One region of the Stenotrophomonas sp. YJH_SMC_14-1 genome, then DNA from elsewhere that is predicted to be linked to it. Evidence: predicted binding sites of a transcription regulator. Region 1 holds the regulator's gene; each other region holds the start of a gene.
What was found. The regulator FliA, encoded in region 1, starts transcription of late flagellar genes. The targets are predictions, from matches to a motif close to TAAAGTTTNNCNNNCNNNGGCCGATAA.
Positions count from the first base shown of each region.

Region 2: AC5P9P_RS02315 (GGDEF domain-containing protein) is a predicted target of FliA. The motif match lies at 1,485-1,511, and genes of this name have one in related genera.
Region 3: AC5P9P_RS02195 (methyl-accepting chemotaxis protein) is a predicted target of FliA. The motif match lies at 2,287-2,313, and genes of this name have one in related genera.
Region 4: AC5P9P_RS11740 (methyl-accepting chemotaxis protein) is a predicted target of FliA. The motif match lies at 2,265-2,291, and genes of this name have one in related genera.

Region 1 covers NZ_JCAFVK010000015.1:27,573-32,269, reverse strand. The annotation lists gene AC5P9P_RS20075 (chemotaxis protein CheA) at 1-966, opposite strand, end outside; gene AC5P9P_RS20070 (protein phosphatase CheZ) at 969-1,574, opposite strand; gene cheY (chemotaxis response regulator CheY) at 1,574-1,966, opposite strand; gene AC5P9P_RS20060 (RNA polymerase sigma factor FliA) at 2,024-2,767, opposite strand; gene AC5P9P_RS20055 (MinD/ParA family ATP-binding protein) at 2,764-3,651, opposite strand; gene flhF (flagellar biosynthesis GTPase FlhF) at 3,638-4,697, opposite strand, start outside.
Region 2 covers NZ_JCAFVK010000001.1:456,555-461,251, reverse strand. The annotation lists gene AC5P9P_RS02320 (TonB-dependent siderophore receptor) at 1-1,256, opposite strand, end outside; gene AC5P9P_RS02315 (GGDEF domain-containing protein) at 1,544-2,959, shown strand; gene AC5P9P_RS02310 (MFS transporter) at 3,042-4,259, opposite strand; gene AC5P9P_RS02305 (winged helix-turn-helix transcriptional regulator) at 4,335-4,697, shown strand, end outside.
Region 3 covers NZ_JCAFVK010000001.1:432,545-437,241, reverse strand. The annotation lists gene AC5P9P_RS02195 (methyl-accepting chemotaxis protein) at 33-2,255, opposite strand; gene AC5P9P_RS02190 (barstar family protein) at 2,536-2,895, shown strand; gene AC5P9P_RS02185 (glycosyltransferase) at 2,925-3,917, opposite strand; gene AC5P9P_RS02180 (O-antigen ligase family protein) at 3,917-4,697, opposite strand, start outside.
Region 4 covers NZ_JCAFVK010000004.1:24,505-29,201, reverse strand. The annotation lists gene AC5P9P_RS11755 (NUDIX hydrolase) at 1-406, shown strand, start outside; gene mnmA (tRNA 2-thiouridine(34) synthase MnmA) at 403-1,545, shown strand; gene hflD (high frequency lysogenization protein HflD) at 1,542-2,156, shown strand; gene AC5P9P_RS11740 (methyl-accepting chemotaxis protein) at 2,320-3,510, shown strand; gene AC5P9P_RS11735 (hypothetical protein) at 3,609-3,824, shown strand; gene AC5P9P_RS11730 (hypothetical protein) at 3,962-4,468, shown strand; gene AC5P9P_RS11725 (hypothetical protein) at 4,591-4,697, opposite strand, start outside.

The DNA.
Region 1 (4,697 bases):
CTCCAGGTCCACTTCCTTCTTCAGCGAGCGGGCGACGTCGCGGGCGACCTTGGGGAAGCGCGAGAACACCTTGCCCACCGGCTGCATGCGGGTACGCATCACCGCCGACTGCAGGCGGGCAGTGGCGATGTCCAGCGTCGATACGGCGCGGTCCAGCTCCTCGTCGCGCAGGCGTGCACGCAGGGTCTTCAGGCGGTTGCGGGAAAGCACCAGTTCGCCGATCAGGTTGACGATCGCATCCAGGCGCTTGGTGTCCACGCGCACGGTGTGCTCGGCCTCGGCCATCGGCTTGGCTGCCGGCTTGGCTGCAGGTGCCGGGGCGGGTGCCGGGCGCGGTGCTGCGGCGGGGGCCGCCGCGACGGCGGCAGCAGGCTTGGCGCCTGGCGCAGCGCCACCGTGCAGCTGGTCCAGCAGGGCTTCGAACTCGTCTTCGCTGATCAGGCCATCGTCGGCTTTCTTCGCCGGCGCGACCGCGGTCGGCGCGTTGCCGCCATGCAGCTGGTCGAGCAGGGCCTCGAATTCGTCGTCGGTGATCAGGTCGCTGCCGGCTGCCGCAGGCGCGGCCGCAGCGGCCGGCGCGGCAGTGCCACCGTTCATGTCGAACTGCGCGATCAGGTCCGGCGGCGCATAACCCGGCTCGGTGCCGGAGGACACGGCGTCCAGCATCGACTGCAGGTAGTCCAGCGATTGCTGGGCGGCGTCGAAGTGGTGGGCCTGCAGCACCGCCTGCCCGGCACGCGCGATGCCCAGGGCCTCTTCAGCGGCGTGGCACAGCTCGACCATCGCAGTGACGCCAAGGAAGCCGGCACCGCCCTTGAGCGTGTGGTATCCACGGAACACCGCGTTGAGCTGCTCGGTGTCCTGCGGTGCCTGCTCCAGCGACACCAGCTGTTCGCCCAGGCGATCCAGGATTTCCTGTGCCTCGATGATGAAATCGGCAGTGATGTCGTCGGATACCGCGCTCATGCTTACAGCCCCAGATCCGACAACAGGTCGTCGGCGTCGTTCTGCGAGACCGCGTGGCGGTCCAGTCCCTTCAGTGCCGGCCCGGCCAGTTCCGGGTCGGTGCGATGCTGTTCCGGCGGCAGGCCGAGTGCGCCGAAGCCCTCGTGCACGCGGCGGACGATGCCGACCACGCGACGGATGATCTGCCCGGTCAGGTCCTGGTAGCTCTGGGTCAGGGCGATCTCGGTCAGGTTGTGGCGGATGCGCTCGAGCTGCGCGTCCTGGCCCGGCTGCAGGCCTTCAGCACGCAGCTGTTCGGTCAGGCTGCGGCATTCCTCGGCCAGGTCCAGGGTGCGGTGCGTGGCCTGTTCGGTCATGGCCACCACGTGGTCCAGGCGTGCGCAGGCGTCGTCCAGCTCACCGGCCTCGCTGGGCACGGTCGGCAGCTCACCCAGTGCCTGCCCCAGCTCGCGGGCCAGCCGCGAGAGGCCGCTCATCATCGGCTGCGTACGCAGCGCGACCAGTCCGTCGATGCGCTGCCGCCAGGCGGCCTCGTCACCGGACTCGAGTGCGTCCAGGGCTTCCTGCAGGCGCAGGGCGAGGGCGCTCTTGTCGACCGTGGTATCCATCAGGCGCTGGCCGCCAGGCGTTCGAAGATCTTGCCGAGCTTCTCTTCCAGCGTCTGCGCAGTGAACGGCTTGATGATGTAGCCGTTCACGCCGTTCTGGGCGGCTTCGATGATCTGTTCGCGCTTGGCTTCGGCGGTGACCATCAGCACTGGCAGGGTCTTCAGCTTGGCATCGGCACGGATCGCCTTCAGCAGCTCGATGCCGGTCATCACCGGCATGTTCCAGTCGGTGACCACGAAATCGAACGGCTGGCTCTGCAGCAGCGACAGCGCGGCATGCCCGTCCTCGGCTTCGGCGGTATTGGTGAAGCCCAGATCGCCCAGCAGGTTCTTGACGATCCGACGCATGGTCGAGAAGTCATCGACGATCAGGATGCGCATGTTCTTGTTCAAAGCAGAGTTCCTTTGTTGTTCATTCCGGGCGGCCGGGGGCAGCCGCCTCGGGCATGTTCATTCTTCCAGGCCGGCGTCCGCCGCCTCGAAAATCTTGAGCCGGCCACGCAGGCGCAGCACCGCCTGGCCGTGGATCTGGCAGACCCGCGACTCGCTCACGCCGAGCACCGCGCCGATCTCCTTCAGGTTCAGTTCCTGCTCGTAGTAGAGCGAGAGCACCAGCTGTTCGCGCTCGGGCAGGTGGCCGATGGCCTTGCCCAGCTCGCGGCCGAATTCACCCCGCTCCAGCACCTGCTGCGGGGTCGGGCCGCCTTGGGCGACGGTGTCCAGCTCGCCCTGGTCCTCGATGCGCGACTCCAGGCTCAGCACCTGGCCACGTGCGGCGTCCTCCATCAACCGCAGGTATTCGGGCAGCGGCATCTCCATCGCGGCGGCCACCTCGGTGGCGCTGGCGGCGCGGCCGCTGCTCTGTTCCAGGCGGCGGATGGTGGCGGCGGCATCGCGGGCACGGCGGTGCACCGAGCGCGGCACCCAGTCGCCACGGCGGATCTCGTCGATCATCGAACCGCGGATGCGGATCGAGGCATAGGTCTCGAACGAGGCGCCCTGGTCGGCGTCGTAGCTGCGCGACGCTTCGATCAGGCCCATCATGCCGGCCTGGATCAGGTCGTCCACTTCAACGCTGGCCGGCAACCGCGCGGCCAGGTGGTGGGCGATGCGCCGCACCAGGTCCGAATGCTGGGCGATGACCTCGTTGGCCGCCGAGCGCTGGACTTCCCTGTACTGGGCTGCGCCTTTCATGCGGCCACCCCGCGCTGCTTGAGGATGCGCTCGAGGAAGAACTCGACGCCGCCACGCGGTTCGGTCGGCGCCTGCCAGCGTGCGGTGCGACGCGCGATCTCGGTGATCGCCAGCGCGGCCGGGCTGGACGGGTAGGCCTTCACCACCGGCTGCTGGCGCTGCACCGACAGGCGCAGCCAGTCGTCCTGCGGCACGCAGCCCAGGTAGTTCAGCGAGACATCGGCGAGGAACTTCTCGCAGACGCGGGTCAGCTTTTCGTACAGCACGCGGCCCTCGTTGGGGTCGCGCACCATGTTGGCCACTACCTGGATGCGGTCCACGCCGCGTTCGCGCGACAGCACCTTGATCAGCGCGTAGGCGTCGGTGATCGAGGCCGGCTCGTCACATACCACCACCACGGTGTCCTGCGCGGCCTGGCAGAAGGTCAGCACGCCGTCGGTGATGCCGGCGGCGGTGTCCACCACCATGATGTCCAGTTCGCGTTCCAGCTCGGAGAACACGTTGACCAGGCCGACGTGCTCGGCCGGGGCCAGCTCGGCCATGTGCCGGCGGCCGGACGCGGCCGGCACCACCAGCACGCCGTTCGGGCCTTCGACGATGACGTCGTCCAGCGAGCAGCGGCCGGCGACCAGGTCGGCCAGCGTGAAGGTCGGGTTCAGCCCCAGGATCACGTCGATGTTGGCCAGGCCCAGGTCGGCGTCCAGCAGCAGCGTGCGCTTGCCCATGCCGGCCAGTGCCACCGCCAGGTTGGCGGACACATTCGTCTTGCCCACGCCGCCCTTGCCGCCAGTGACGGCAATGGTGCGCACAGGGCCGAGCGGCTCGCTGCGGGTGGCCGACAGCGGGAAGGTCTTGGTCAGCTTGGCGTACTCACGCGACGGCATGGTTCAACTCCGGGTTGCAGGGCATATCGGCCGCGCGGCGCAAATCTTCAAGGCGAAGTACGAGATTGGCCGCACTGGCCCGGTGCAGGTCCTCCGGAACGTCCTGGCCATCGGTCACCCAGGTGATCGGCAGGGCGTGGTCCACGGCCACTGACAGGGCGTTGCCGAAGCGGCCGGTCTCGTCCAGCTTGCTCAACACCAGGCCCTGCAGGTTGGCGGCGCCGAAGCGGCGGACCACCTCGTCCATGTCGCCGAAGCTGGTGTTGGCCGGCAGCACCAGCAGGGTGCGTACCTGGCGGGCGGCGCGCAGCCACTGCAGCTGCGCGGCCAGCGCGCGGTCGCGCGGGCCCAGGCCGGCGGTGTCGATCAGCACCAGCTTGTAGTCCTTCAGGCGTTCCAGCAGCTGGTCCAGGTCGGTGCCGCTGTTGGCCTCGTGCACCGCGATGCCGAGCTGGCGGCCGTAGCCGTACAGCTGCTCGCGGGCGCCGATGCGGGTGGTGTCGGTGGTCACCAGGGCCACATCGCGCGGCGCATGCTTCTCGGCGAAGCGCGAGGCCAGCTTGGCGATGGTGGTGGTCTTGCCGGCGCCGGTCGGGCCGACCAGGGCGATCACGCCGCCTTCTTCCAGCGGGTCGACCGGGGCGATCGGCAGCTTGCGCGAGATCAGCCCCAGCATCAGGCCGCGGCCACGATGGGCTTCGGTCTCCAGCGGGATCTGCATGGCCACGTCGCGGGCCAGCCCGGCGTCGAAACCGTACTCGTCCATCAGGTCCAGCGCGGTGGCGCGCACCGGGCTGCCACGCAGGCGCTCGTCGGTGAAGCGGTTCATCTCGCGCTCGATCACCTGGCGCATGCCGGCCACTTCCTGGCGCAGCTGGCGGATCTCGGCGTCGTCCTGGGCAACCACGGTCAGCGTCGGTGCCGGGGCCAGCATGGGGGCCGGGCTGGCTTCGCCGGCGGCTTCGGCCGCTGCCGGTTCGCTGGCGGCGATCCCGGGCTGCGCTTCGGTCACGGCAGCGGTCGGCAGCGGCGGCGGCTGCACGGCC
Region 2 (4,697 bases), on a different contig from region 1:
GCCGACAGCCCCGGGATGCCGCCGCCGCTGCTGCTGGACTGGCTCATCGAGTACGGGTCGGTCAGGCGGCTGTCCAGGTATTCAAAGCCAAGCGTCCAGATGTTCTCGGCACCACCCAGCGTGGTCGGGAAGCTCACTTCGCCGTCCAGCTGGTAGTTGCGCAGTCGCGAGGTCGACCAGCCGGTGCCGTTGAAGCTGCCTTCCGGGCCACCGGCCAGGCCTTCGTTGATGCGTGAGTTGTTCACCGCCTCCACCGCAGCTGTCACCCGCGAGGTCACGTCGCCCCAGCGGCCACGATGGGTGATCGCGCCGGTGTTGCGGTACATGCGGTTGGTCTCCGCTTCGCCCTCGGCCAGTGCCGCCAGGTCAACGCCGGTCGAGGTACCGGTGGTGCTGACCGCGCGATCACCAGCGTAGATGTTGCCCTGGCGGCTGGTGCCGGCTTCGAACTCCACCACCTGGTTGGCGGTCACGTCCCAGCGCAGCAGCGCGTTGACATCGCGGTTCTTGACACCCTCGCGGCCGGCCGGCGGCACCGCGTTGGGGTTGGTAGCGTACTGGCGGTTGAGCTCCAGCGAGTCCGCGTCGGTCTTGTTGAGATTGCCGTACAGGCGGAACGACAGGGTGTCGGTCATCGGCCCACTCAGCTGCAGGCCGACGCGTTCGCTGCCACCTTCGGCGCTGTGTTCGGGCACCAGCCCATACAGGTCCACCGCACCGGTCAGGTCGCCGGTCGGGCGCTTGGTGATGATGTTGACCACGCCGCCGGAGGCACCGGAGCCATAGCGTGCCGCCGCCGGGCCGCGCAGCACTTCGATGCGCTCGATCATTTCCGCCGGCACCCAGTTGGTGTCACCGCGGGTATTGCGCTCGCCGCTGCGCCCCATGCGCACGGCATCGCGTGCGCCGATGCGCTTGCCATCGACCAGGATCAGGGTGTTTTCCGGGCCCATGCCACGCAGGTCGATCTGGCGGTTGTTGCCGTACTGGCCCGAGGCGCTGTTGCCGGTCAGGTTGACGCCCGGCATGGTCCGCAACAGCTCGGCGATGTCGTTGGCTGGCGGGCGCCGGGCGATATCCTCGGCGGTGATGGTCGAGGTACCCAGTGCCTGGCGCGCGATCTGCGAGGCGGTGACGTGCACCGTGTCGATATCGGTGGCGTCGGTTTCGGCCTGGGCGGTCAGGGCGCTGCCGGCCAGCAGAGCGGCAACGGCAAGCGCCAGCGGGCGCGGCGAATGGACAACGGCAGGAGACATGATCAGGACCTTCTGGCAGGGCTGCGGGGCCTCTGGCAAAGGGCTTGAGGCAACGACGAGGGGGGAGGCGGAGCCGTCCTGCAGGCACCTGCAGCCCGCTCCGTGCGCGCATTCTCCCATCAATGCGAGTGATTCTCAAATGCGTTCACTCATTGCCGCAGCGGCGTCGATGTGCTTTGCGCACCGTGCAAGCCTGCACCGCGCGTAAACTGGCCGGCTACCCCGCCATCAACCGTATGCCGCCGCGGCCGATACCCGTGGTTTGCCGTACGCAGTCAGAGATCGACGTGGAACCACCCCAACTGGACGATGCCAGCCAGCCGCTGGCCGAGGCCTGGCAGCAATGCCTGCTACAGGCCGGCCCTGCCGCCACCGCGCTGCTCAAGGCCGCTGCCTCCGATGCCCCACCCGCGCTGGCCCAGCGCTTTTACGAAGTGCTGCTGCAGGACGGGCGCGCACGCCGCTTCCTGTCCCACGACCAGGTCAAGCAGCGCCTGCAGCCGGCCATGCAGCGCTGGCTGGTACAGCTGCTGACCACCGACGCCGCTGGCATCGCCACCACGGTCGCCTCGCAGCGGGTGATCGGCGACGTACACGCACGGGTCGGCATCCCGGTCGACCTGGTCACCCGCGGTGCGCGCGTGCTCAAGCACGAGCTGTTCGTGCGCCTGCGCGACGACGCGCCCGACAGCGCGACCGCGTTCGCCGCCATCACCTGCCTCAGCGCGATCATGGACATCGCCATGGAAGGCATGACCCTGGCCTACACCCATGCGCGCGAGCGCTCCACCCGTGCCGACGCCGCCTACCGGCTGTTCTCGCTGGTACAGAACGTCGGTACCGAACGCGAGCGCCAGCGCGCATTGCTGCTGGACTGGGAGAACGCCCTGCTCTACGCCCTCGCCGGCCACGTGCAGGCCAGCGACAACGCCAGCCTGGCCACCTCGGAGTTCGGCCTGTGGTTCACCCACAAGGGCATCCCCAGCTTCGGCGAAAGCAGCGAAACGCAGCAGGTGGGCCAGTTGATGGCCCGCATTGACGGCCACCTGCAGCGCGCCAGTGGCGATGCTCCGGCGCAGCGACTGGCGGTGCTGCCGGCCATCCGCGAGGACCTGGCCGCCATCCGCACCCTGATGACGCTGCTGTTCGAGCGCATCGGCGAACTGGATGCCGGCAGCGACGCGCTGACCAACCTGCTCAACCGTCGCTTCCTGCCCACCGTGCTGCGCCGGGAAATCGAGCTGGCCACGCGCAACCGCACACCGTTCTCGCTGCTGCTGCTCGACCTGGATCATTTCAAGGCAATCAACGACGGCCATGGCCACGATGCCGGCGACCGTGCGTTGCAGCACGTGGCCGGCCTGCTCGGCCAGCTCACGCGTGGCAGCGACTACCTGTTCCGCTATGGCGGCGAAGAATTCGTGGTGGTGCTGGTGGCGGCCAGCGAATCACAGGCGACCGTGATCGCCGAGAGCCTGCGCCGGCAGATCGCGCAGTCGCCGGTGGCATTGGCCAACGGCCAGGTGCTGGAGCTGACCGCCAGCATCGGCGTGGCCGGCCATGACGGCCACCCGGACTACGAACGGCTGATGGCACGTGCCGACGCGGCGATGTACGAGGCCAAGCGCAGCGGCCGCAACCGCGTGGTGGTCGCCAGAGCGGACCTGCAGGAAGCCCCGGGGCGGCGTGCACTGCAGCGATGACGGCAGGACAGGTAGAGTCGACCGCTGGTCGACTATCGCGCGCAGCGCGGGATTCTTCGCCGTCGGAACGAAGAGCAGTCGCCTAAAAGTCGACTCTACCGGTTCGCGCGCCAGCCGCTGCTTTCACCGCCCCCACCCGCCATGCTGCCCACCACAGCAGCGCCAGCAACGCGATGCCTGCCCCCAGCAGGCACACAGCGGGCCAGCCATGCCGCACCTGCATCCAGGGCCCCGCCGCCGCTCCCGCACCGCTGCCCACCGCATAGAACAGCATGTACAACGCCACCAGGCGCCCATGCTGTTCTGCCGGTGCACGCAGCAACGATGCCTGGTTCGAGACATGCAGTGCCTGGCCGCCCAGGTCGAGCACGACCACACCCAGCAACAGCAAGGACAGCGAATACGGCAGGCCCAGCAGCGGCCACCACGCGACCAGCATCAACAACAGCGCGCCGAGGCTGACCGGATGCGCGAAACCACGGTCCATCCAGTGTCCGACCCGCGCCGCCATCAGCGCACCGACCACGCCGGCCAGGCCGAGCGCGCCGATGGTTGCGGTCGACCAGTGCAGCGGCGGTGCCGACAGCGGCAAGGGTGCCGCCGCCCAGAACACATTGAGGCCGGCAAACAGCAGCAATGCCAGCGGCCCGCGCTCGCGCAGCGTTCGATCGCGGCGCAGCATGCCCAGCATCGAGCCCAGCAGCTCGCGCCAGCGTGGAGGGACCGACGGCACCGGTACTGCGGGCAGGCGCCGCCACAGCAGCGCCGCCAACGCTGCCATCACCACCGCTGACAGCAGGTAGACCCTCTGCCAGCCAAAGGCCGCCGCCACCGTACCGGACACCACGCGCGCCAGCAGCAGGCCGATGAACACGCCGCCCTGCACCACACCGACCACGCGACCGCGCTGCTCGGGCCGTGCCAGCATGGCGGTATAGGCAATCAGGCCCTGGGTCAGCGCGGTGCCCAGCAGGCCTGCCAGCAGCATGCCCGACAACAGCCAGCTCGCCGTGCGTGACGCCGCCAGCCACAACAGGGCCAGCACCAGCGCGATCAACTGCAGCCGCAGCAGGCGTCGCCGGTCGCCGCGGTCCGCCAGCGGCAGCAGGCCAAGCAACGCCAGCACGCTGCCGGCCTGGGTGGCAGCCAGCACTGCGCCGGCCACGGCCCGGTCCATCGCAAAGGCGCGTGCAAGCTGATCCAGCAGCGGCTGCGCGTAGTAGACGTTGGCGACGCTGGCGCCGGCGGCAGCCGCAAGCAGGACCAGCAGCGGGCGGGGATGCGATGTGGCACTCATCATATGGTTGCAATTTGAAACCAGATGCAGGCTATCGCCATTGGTTTTAAACTGCAACCACATTCGGAGATACCCAGCATGCACGCCGACAGCCCCTGCCCTGTAGCCCGCAGTGCCGACCTGCTCGGTGACCGCTGGGCATTGCTGGTGATCCGCGACGCCTTCGACGGCATCACCCGCTTCGGTGATTTCCAGCGCAGCCTCGGCGCGGCGCGCAACATCCTCAGCGACCGCCTGCGCCGGCTGGTCGAGGCCGGCATCCTGCAGCTGCAGCCAGCCTCCGATGGATCGGCCTACCAAGAGTACGTGCTCACCGCCGCAGGCCTGGAACTGTTCCCGCTGCTGGTCGCACTGCGCCAGTGGGGGGAGCGCCATCGCTTCGGTGCAGGCGAAGCCCATTCGCAGCTGATCGAATTGGCGACGCGGCGGCCGCTGCCCTAC
Region 3 (4,697 bases), on a different contig from region 1:
AGGCGCTGTCTTCCTACCGGCATGGCCCTCTGCTAGAACTCTTCCCAACCGCCCGCATTGGCGGCCAGCGTCGGTTCCATCCGCGGCGGCAGCACCGCCGGCCGGCGTACCGGTGCAACCGATGCCGCCACGGCTACCAGCGCCGGGCGGACCGCTGCGGCGGCGGTCACCGCCCCCGTGCGGAACACCGAAACTGCTTCGGCCAACAGGTTGGCCTGCTCCTCCATGGAGCGTGCCGCCGCGCTGGCTTCTTCCACCAGCGCCGCATTCTGCTGCGTGGTCTCGTCCATCTGCACCACCGCCTGGTTCACCTGTTCGATACCCGAGCTCTGCTCCTGCGAGGCGGCAGAGATATCTGCCATGATGTCGGTCACGCGCTGCACCGAGGCCACGATCTCGCCCATCGTGGTGCCGGCCTGACGAACCAGCGCCGATCCATCGGCGACCTTGCCGACCGAATCCTCGATCAGGCCCTTGATCTCCTTGGCCGCACCGGCCGAGCGCTGCGCCAGCGTGCGCACCTCACTGGCCACCACCGCAAAGCCCCTCCCCTGCTCGCCGGCACGCGCAGCTTCCACCGCCGCGTTCAAGGCCAGGATGTTGGTCTGGAACGCGATGCCGTCGATGACACTGATGATCTCGGCGATCTTCTTCGACGAGGCTTCGATGGCCGACATGGTGGTGACCACCTGGCCGACCACCTCGCCGCCCTGTGAGGCGACGCCATGCGCACCGATGGCAAGCTGGTTGGCCTGGCGTGCGTGCTCGGCGTTCTGTTTCACGGTGGAGGTCAGTTCCTCCATCGACGCAGCCGTCTCTTCCAGGTTCGCCGCCTGCTGCTCGGTGCGCCGCGACAGATCGGTGTTGCCCGAAGCGATCTCGCCTGCCGCCAGGTTGATGCTGGACGCGCTGGACTGGATACGGCCGACAATCTGCTTGAGCTGATCGACGGTGGCGTTGCAGTCATCACGCATGCGGGCGAACACGCCGTGGAAGTCGCCCTGCATGCGTACAGTGAGGTCACCGCGCGAGATCGCCTGCAGCAGGGTCGACACCTGCACCAGGTTCTCGTCGGTGGTCTGCATCAGGCGATTGAGCCCGGCCACCATGTCGCGGAAATCATAGGCGAAGCGATCTTCATCGCCGCGCAGGCTGAAGTCGCCGGCGGCTGCGGCCGTCGCCAGCCGGCGGATCTCACCGTTGATCGCCGACAGGCTGGTCTTGGTTTCGTCCATGGCCTGGGTGATTGCGGCCTTCTCGCCCGGCAACGGATCCATGTCCACTGACAGATCACCGCGGGCGTAATGCTTCATTACTTCGATCAGCCGGTTCTGCACCTGCACATGCGAGCCGACCAGCGCATTGGTCTCGTGCACCATGCGCCCGTAGTCGCCAGGAAAAGCACTCTCGTCCATGCGATAGCTGAGGCTGCCCGCGTCGTGCTGGCGGGCCAGTTCACCCTGCGCCGCCATGACCGACTGCAACTGCGCCTGCATGCGCTGCATCGACCTGAGCAGCTGCGTCACCTCATCGTTGCCGGACGCGTCGATGCTGTTGTCCATCCGCCCGTTGGCGATGCCGTCGGCCAGCTTCACCGCACCTTCCAGCGGGCGGGTCAGGCTGCGGGTGATGGCCCACGCGGCCAGCGAGCCCAGTACCAGGCTCAACGCGCCGAACACGATCGACAACGTGCCGGTCCAGGATTCGGTTGAACGGTATTCCTCGCGACTGCGCTCGGTCAGTGTCTCCTGATGCCGCAGCAGGGTCGAGATCGCCTCATTCCATGCGGTGGCCAAGCCGTGCTCGGCGAGCAGTTCCTTGGCCGCGCCGTCGAAATCACCGGCCTTCATGCGCTCGTGCAGATGCTGGGTGGAGGCGTCGGTGGCCTTGCGTGCCGCGTCGATTTTCGCCACCAGGGCATCACCAGTGGCGTCGCGTGGAATCTTGATGTACTTGGCCCAGATACCGTCGTAGGTCTGCGACAGCTCCTGCGCCTTCTGATAATCCTTGTCGAAATCCTCACCGCGCTTGATCACCATCAGCCGGCGATGCATCAGCACCGCGTTGTTGGTATCCAGCATGTCGTTCAACAGCCGCATCTTCACCATGTTGACGTCCACCACTTTCTCGAACTGGGCGGACTTCAGGTGGTTTCCGTACAGCACGAGGCCAACGATGGCCACGATGAACAGCAGCAGAAAACCGAACCCGGCACCCAGCCGGGATCCCACTCGGAGGTTGCGTAAGGCGAGCATCTCAATTCCCTTGATCATGGCCGTATGAAGGGTGACGGCGCAGCGGAGGGAAACTTTACGGGACTTTATATATGGACCGATCCAAATATATGGAACTGTGCAGGCAGTCAGAAAATGCAGCGACCAATAATGGCGCCACATCATTACCGAATGCCACTGACACGCCAGCGCCCGATGAAAATTACACAAATTGACACCATAATCACGCCTACCCCATCCAAGGCGGCCCGGATTATCTGCGCCGGACACAACCGTCGCCCGGGCGGGCTACAGTCTGCAGATGACACGGATCCCACACATCGAAGGCGCGTCCATCAACGACATCATGGCCAACGAAGACTGGCAGCTGGGCGCAAGCCTGGACGCGCTTGATGACCCGCTGCACGGCAGCTACGGCGCGCTCGCCGGTCATGCCGCCACCACGATGGTGTGGCGTGACATCGCCCACGGCCGCGAGGCACTGGGCCGCGAGACCACGCGCGCCTGGCTGCGGTCCAAACTCGATCAGGACGGCAGGTTCAACGGTCCGGTCATCCAGCCTCAGTTGACGGCACTGTCGATTGGCCAGGGACAGGCCTACTTCGAGATCGTCATGGAGATCTTCGGCAGCCATCCGCAGATCACCCTGGTGCCAGGCTGAGCACTCTGCAGCAACCAGCCCCCATCAGCTCAAAGCTTGGCCAGGGCCTCGCCCAGACGGCGTGGGAACGCCACTTCGCTGGCCAAGTGCCATGCGCGTGCATTGGCGCCCAGCCGGGTCCACTCGGCCTCATCCATCGCCAGCGCACGCTCGACGGCCTGTTCCAGCGCCTTCTCATCCACATGCCAGGTTCTGGACAGATGGCAGGGCTCGCCCTCGTGCGCGGCGACCAGGATACCGCGGCTGTCGTCGATCATCTGGTTCATCGGCGCGCCGTCGCAGGTGATCACCACCGCGCCGCAGCTCATCGCTTCCACCAGGTAATGGCCCCAGCCTTCGGTCTGCGACAGGCACAGGTGAAACGCATGTTCGTTCTGCAGGCGCTGCACCTCCTGGTCGGGCAGCCGCTCGCGGACGATCCGCAGGTTCGCGGCCCCGCCCTCATCTTCGTCCGAAGGGCCGCCGCGCAGGATGGTCAGCAAGGGCCACTCAGGGTGCCGCTTCCAGACATTGACGAGTGCAGCCGTCCCCTTCATGCGACTGGTACCGGCCGCATGCAGGAAGCTGCGCGGTCTGCGCGGCACCGCTGGGTCGTAGCGGTCACGGCTGCAGAAACCGACTTCCAGCGCGCGCATGCCCAGTGCGTTGAAGATGCGCGTGGCTTCTTCGGTCTTGGTCAACAACGCATCGAACCGCGGCAGGATCCGCAGGCTGCGTGCGGACACCCATTCCGGATTCGGAATCAACAGATTGACCTCGGCCAGTCCAAAGCTTGCCGGCCGGACATGCTCCAGCGAGATGTTGATGTCGAACCGGGCCGGCGTGCGCCCCAAGCTGAGCCACGAGGCCAGCAGCCTGCGCAGGCGCATCCCGCGCAGTTTCCAGGCACCACCATTGCGCACCGCGTCCAGACGGCTGACCGTCACCGTGTGCCCGAGCTGCTGCAATGAGCGCTCGATCACCTGGATGTCATGGGACAGGCCACGCTGGTTGTCGGCGGCCAGTAGATGGATATGCGCCATCAGGACGGACTCCCTGGCCGATGCAGATTACGCGCCGGCAAGGCGGTCGCCATCATGAAGCCCAGCACCAGGTAGAAATAGAACGAATGCGGCATCGCCCGGTAGAACACGTTGTCCGTGAACGCCGAAAGCGCATAGACGATGACCACGGCAAGTCCGGCGATGGCGATCGTCGCGGTGATGTCGTCGGCGTGGCCGAGGCGCCGCACGAAATGAATGCCGGGCAGGATGAAGACCAGCAGCATGATCAGCAGCAACGGCACGCCACCGGTCACCGCCGCTTCCAGGTACTCGTTATGCGGGTGGTTGTAGCGGAAGATCGACTCGGACACCTCGCCGCGGGCGATGCCCTCACGTGCATAGGTACCGAACTGGTTCAGGCCCACCCCCGCCACGGGATGCTCGGCGAAGGCGTCGACCGCCACGCCCCACATGGCGATGCGCTCGCGGACCGAGCCGACCTCCTTTTCCTGGTTGAAGCCGGAGATCTCGCCACTGACCTCACCGAAGCGCTGGATCACCTCGTGGTTCAGCACCGAGGTGGCGCCGACCACGCCGATGGCCAAGGCACCGACGAAGACCAGTGCCCCCCGCCAGCGCCGGGTTCGCCGGACGTGCACCACAATCACCATCAGCATGGCGGGAATGAACGCCAGGATCGGCCCGCGACTCTGCGCCAGGATCGAACCGTAGACGCCGACGGCGATGGCCACGCCGTGCAGCCAGCGTTCGGCCGGATGCACATTGGGCTGGATCAACCGGATGACCGAGAACAACGCC
Region 4 (4,697 bases), on a different contig from region 1:
GGTCGACGGCGGCCGCGTGTTGCTGGTTGAAGAGACCATCGATGGCCGGCAGGTGCTGAACCAGCCGGCCGGCCACCTCGAGCCGGGCGAAAGCCTGGCCGAGGCAGCCCTGCGCGAGACCCGCGAGGAAACCGGCTGGACGGTGCAGCTGACCCATTTCATCGGCTGCTACCAGTGGACTGCCGGCGACGGCACCGCCTTCCTGCGATTCTGCTACGCGGCGCGCCCGGTCTCGCACGACCCGGCGCAGCCACTGGACACCGGCATCGACCGCGCGCTGTGGCTGACCCCGGCCGAACTGCAGGCCGCCGGCGAGCGCCAGCGCAGCCCGCTGGTCTGGCAGGTGGTGGCTGATTACCTGGGTGGCCAGCGCCATCCGCTTTCGCTGGTCCAGGAGGTCGCATGAGCACGCCGCGCGTGATGGTGGGCGTCTCCGGAGGTGTCGACTCTTCGGTCGCCGCCTGGCGCCTGGTACAGCAGGGCGAAGCCGTGGCCGGCCTGTTCATGCAGAACTGGGCCGACGATGGCAGCGGCGACTGCCGCGCCGAGGACGACCGCCGCGATGCGGTGGCCGTCTGCGGCCTGCTCGGCATCCCATTCCACTTCCGCGATTTCTCCAGCGAGTACTGGCAGGGCGTGTTCGAGCACTTCCTGGCCGAGTACGCCGCCGGGCGCACCCCGAATCCGGACGTGCTGTGCAACCGCGAAGTGAAGTTCAAGCACTTCCTGGATGCCGCCCGCGAGCTGGGCGCCGAGCGCATCGCCACCGGCCACTATGCACGAGTGACCCAGCGCGGCCACCAGTGGCTGCTGCTGCGCGGCGCCGACCGTTCCAAGGACCAGAGCTACTTCCTGCACCAGCTGGGCCAGGAGCAGCTGGCGGCCACCCTGTTCCCGATCGGCGACCTGGAAAAGACCGACCTGCGCCGGATCGCGCGTGACGTCAGCCTGCCGACCCACGCCAAGAAGGACTCCACCGGCATCTGCTTCATCGGCGAGCGTGACTTCCGCGAGTTCCTCGGCCGCTACCTGCCGGCCAGGCCCGGCCAGATCCTCGACCCGGCCGACGGCAGCGTGATCGCCGAACATCCTGGCGTGTTCTATTTCACCCTGGGCCAACGCGAGGGCCTGAACATCGGCGGCGTGCGTGGACGCCCGGCCGCGCCGTGGTACGTGGTCGGCAAGGATGTGGCCAGCAACGTGCTGTACGTGGACCAGGACCGCGACAGCAAGTGGATGCTGTCCGAGCGCCTGCGTTCGGAAACCGCGCACTGGATCGCCGGTTCGCCGCCGGCACGGCGCTTCGAATGCACCGCCCAGACCCGCTACCGCCAGCCCGATGAGCCGTGTACGGTCCAGGTGCTGGACGATGGCAGCGTGCTGGTCACCTTCGCGCGCCCGCAGCGCGCCGTTACCCCCGGTCAATCGCTGGTGCTGTATGACGGTGACGTGTGCCTGGGTGGCGCGGTGATCGCCGCCACCGATGCGCCGCTGGAACAGCGCCTGCGCACCACCCCTTCCCCTTTTGAGGTAATCGCTGCATGAGTTTCACTGTCGACGACCGCGTCCTGGCCCTGGCCGGCATTGCCCAGGCCCTGCAGCAGGTACGCCGCATCGCCGATACCGGCCATTCCGACGCCGCCGCCGTGCGCACCGCCGTGGACAGCGTGTTCCGTGTCGATGCGTCCTCGCCGCAGGAGGTGTTCGGTGACCGCCATGCACTGAAGTCCGGCCTGCGCCTGCTGCACAACTACTTCCGCAGCCAGGGCCAGGACCCGATCCTGCCCAAGCTGGCCCTGTCGGTGCTGCAGCTGGAGCGCCGCTTCGTTCAGGATGGCGCCACCGTGAACAAGGTCGCCTCCGGCATCGAGCGCGCCCAGCGCCAGGCCACCGAACTGGGCGACAGCGGCCACCCGGACGTGCTGGCCAATCTGGGAGGCCTTTACGCCGACACCATCAGCCACCTCAAGCCGCGGGTCATGGTGCAGGGCAACCCACACTACCTGGGCCAGGCTGGCGTGGTGGCCGAAATCCGCGCCCTGCTGCTGGCCGCGGTGCGCGCTGCGGTGCTGTGGCGGCAGCTGGGCGGCAGCTACTGGGACTTCCTGTTCAGCCGCAAGGCGATGATCGAGGCCGTGGACCGGCAGCTGGCCTGAGGGTGTGGGGTCGGATCCCTTTCCGGCACGGAAAGGGCCCTGACCCCGAAGCCGCCAAGGCGCCGGAAAACCGGCGCATTCAGAATGCACTTCGAGGCACATCGACGTTAAAGAGAAAGGGGGTACGGCCGATACATCCTCCGTGCACCTCCCGAGAACGTCCATGTACTCACGCATTTTCATCCGTCTGGCCGCCCCCCTGGCTCTGACCCTGCTGCTCCCCTTCGCCATCGGTTTCGAATGGCCGGCCGCCCTGCGCTGGGCGATCCTGACCACGATGACGCTGAGCTGGCTCGGCTTTGCGTGGTGGACCACCCGCGCCCAGGCACACCGTTCCCCGGAACACGCCCGTGTCCTGCGTGAGCAGGACCAGCTGCTGACCGAACTGCGCAATTTCGTCGGCAACGAGATCGAGGGTTCGCGCGGCGAAGTGGAACGCGCCCGCGACCTGATCCGCCAGGCCGTCTCCAGCCTCGGTGGCAGCTTCGATGCGATGAACCGCAAGTCGCGCCAGCAGAGCCAGGCCCTGTCGCGCATCGTCGACCGCGCCGGTGACGAAGGCAATGCCGGCCTCGACGTTGCCCGTTTCGCCCAGCACGCCAGCCACCGCATGGAACAGCTGGTCGAAGCGCTGGAACAGGTGAGCGGCCAGAGCAGCACCACCGTGCAGCACATCGACCAGATGGCGCAGCACCTGGATGGCATCTTCGCGCTGCTGGAAGACGTCAAGTCGATCGCCGACCAGACCAACCTGCTGGCCCTGAACGCTGCCATTGAAGCGGCACGTGCCGGTGAAGCCGGTCGTGGCTTCGCGGTGGTCGCCGACGAAGTGCGCAACCTGTCCGAGCGCTCGACCACCTTCAACGAGCAGATCCGCAAGCTGGCACACAGCTCCAAGGACGCCATCGCCAAGGTGCGCGAGACGGTCTCGCACATGGCCTCGCGTGACATGGACCGCTCCCGCGAAGCGCGCCAGGAAGCGGCGGCGATGCTCGACAACGTCGCGCAGATCAATGCCTCGCTGGGTGACGGCATGCGCGAAGTGTCCGAGTGCGCCCGTTCGATCGATGGCAGCGTAGCCGAAGCCGTGCGCGCCCTGCAGTTCGAGGACATCGCCACCCAGGCGCTGGGCGGCGTGCACACCCACCTGGACCGCCTGACCGCGATCAACCGCGAAGCGGTGGCCCTGCAGGAGCTGCTGCACCGCAATGGCGGCGTGTTCGACGAAGAGATCGCCACGGCCCTGCAGCGCACCGGCAACCGCCTGCGCGAACTGCGCAGCGAATGGGAACGCCCGCCGCACAAGCCGGTTGCCCAGCAGAGCATGGGTGCCGGCACCGTCGAGCTGTTCTGACCCTGATGTCCGCTGCCCTCGCCGGCAGCCCGCAAGGCCCCGGTTCGTCCGGGGCCTTTGCCTGTGACCCGCCGTTGGATGCATCCTGTACCCGCACCATGACCCTGATCCGCGCCCTGCCCTCCCTCACCGATACCGAGCGCCCGCGCAACGCGAGCGTGCGTGAGCAGCTGCAGCAGCTGGAGGATGTGGCACGCGAGGAGATCCGCGAACTGCAGCAGCTGGCGGACGCGCGCCCGGCCCCGCCGCGGGCGGACGAGGCGCTGCTGGGACTGGCCTGGGACCTGGGGTTGGACGGGGAAGCGCTGAAGTAGATCCACGCCGTGCGTGGACGGCTTTCATCCGCCGGTGTGACGCCTGGCCCTCGCCGCAACATCCACGCAAGGCGTGGATCTACCGGGGTGGCGAAATCGTTGTGGCATGATCCACCGATCCCGTTCATGGAAGACCGATGGCCATCACCCTGATCGCACTCCTGCTGATCGAGACCGTCCTTCTGATGGCCTGGGTGGCCGGCTATTTCAGCTGGGGCATCACGCTGTTCAACGAACGCATCGCGGCGTCACCGGCCATGCAGGCCCGGCTCTCGCTGGGCAGCCTGGAGCGTGACCTGCCCCAGGACAGATGGCTGCAACTGGCCTTCCATGCGCTGCCCGATGGCAGCGTGGCGTTCCGCGAGAGCTTCGCGCCGAGCTTCGGCCTGCGCTACTTCCCGGTGATGCGCGGTCGCATCGTACTCAACGCGCGACGGCACGAAGTGCGGGTGATCGGCCTGTGCAGCTGGTTCGTGGCGATCCTGTCGCTGTTGCTGTTGCCACTGGTGGCGATGCGCCCGATGGTGGCGCCGATGCTGCTGGTGCTTCCGCTGTTCCTGGCCAGCTATCTGGTCCAGAAGCGGCGCTATGCGGCCATTGTAGAAGCGCTGCGCATGCAGCTGAGGGCGGATTTTCCGAGGTAGATCCACGCCATGCGTGGATGATCGAGAGGCACAGGCATCCGTGCCGACCAACGGTCGGCCCCCACCAAAGCGGGTTGCGGTAGATCCACGCCATGCATGGATGGTCGCCATGCGGCGCCTGCTTAGGCATCCGGGACACCCTTTCCGTGCCGACTGAGAACACCCGAGACAATCCCCGCGCCAATCGCGCCGAAACCGAAAGCGATGACATTCCTGACGGTCGATATGA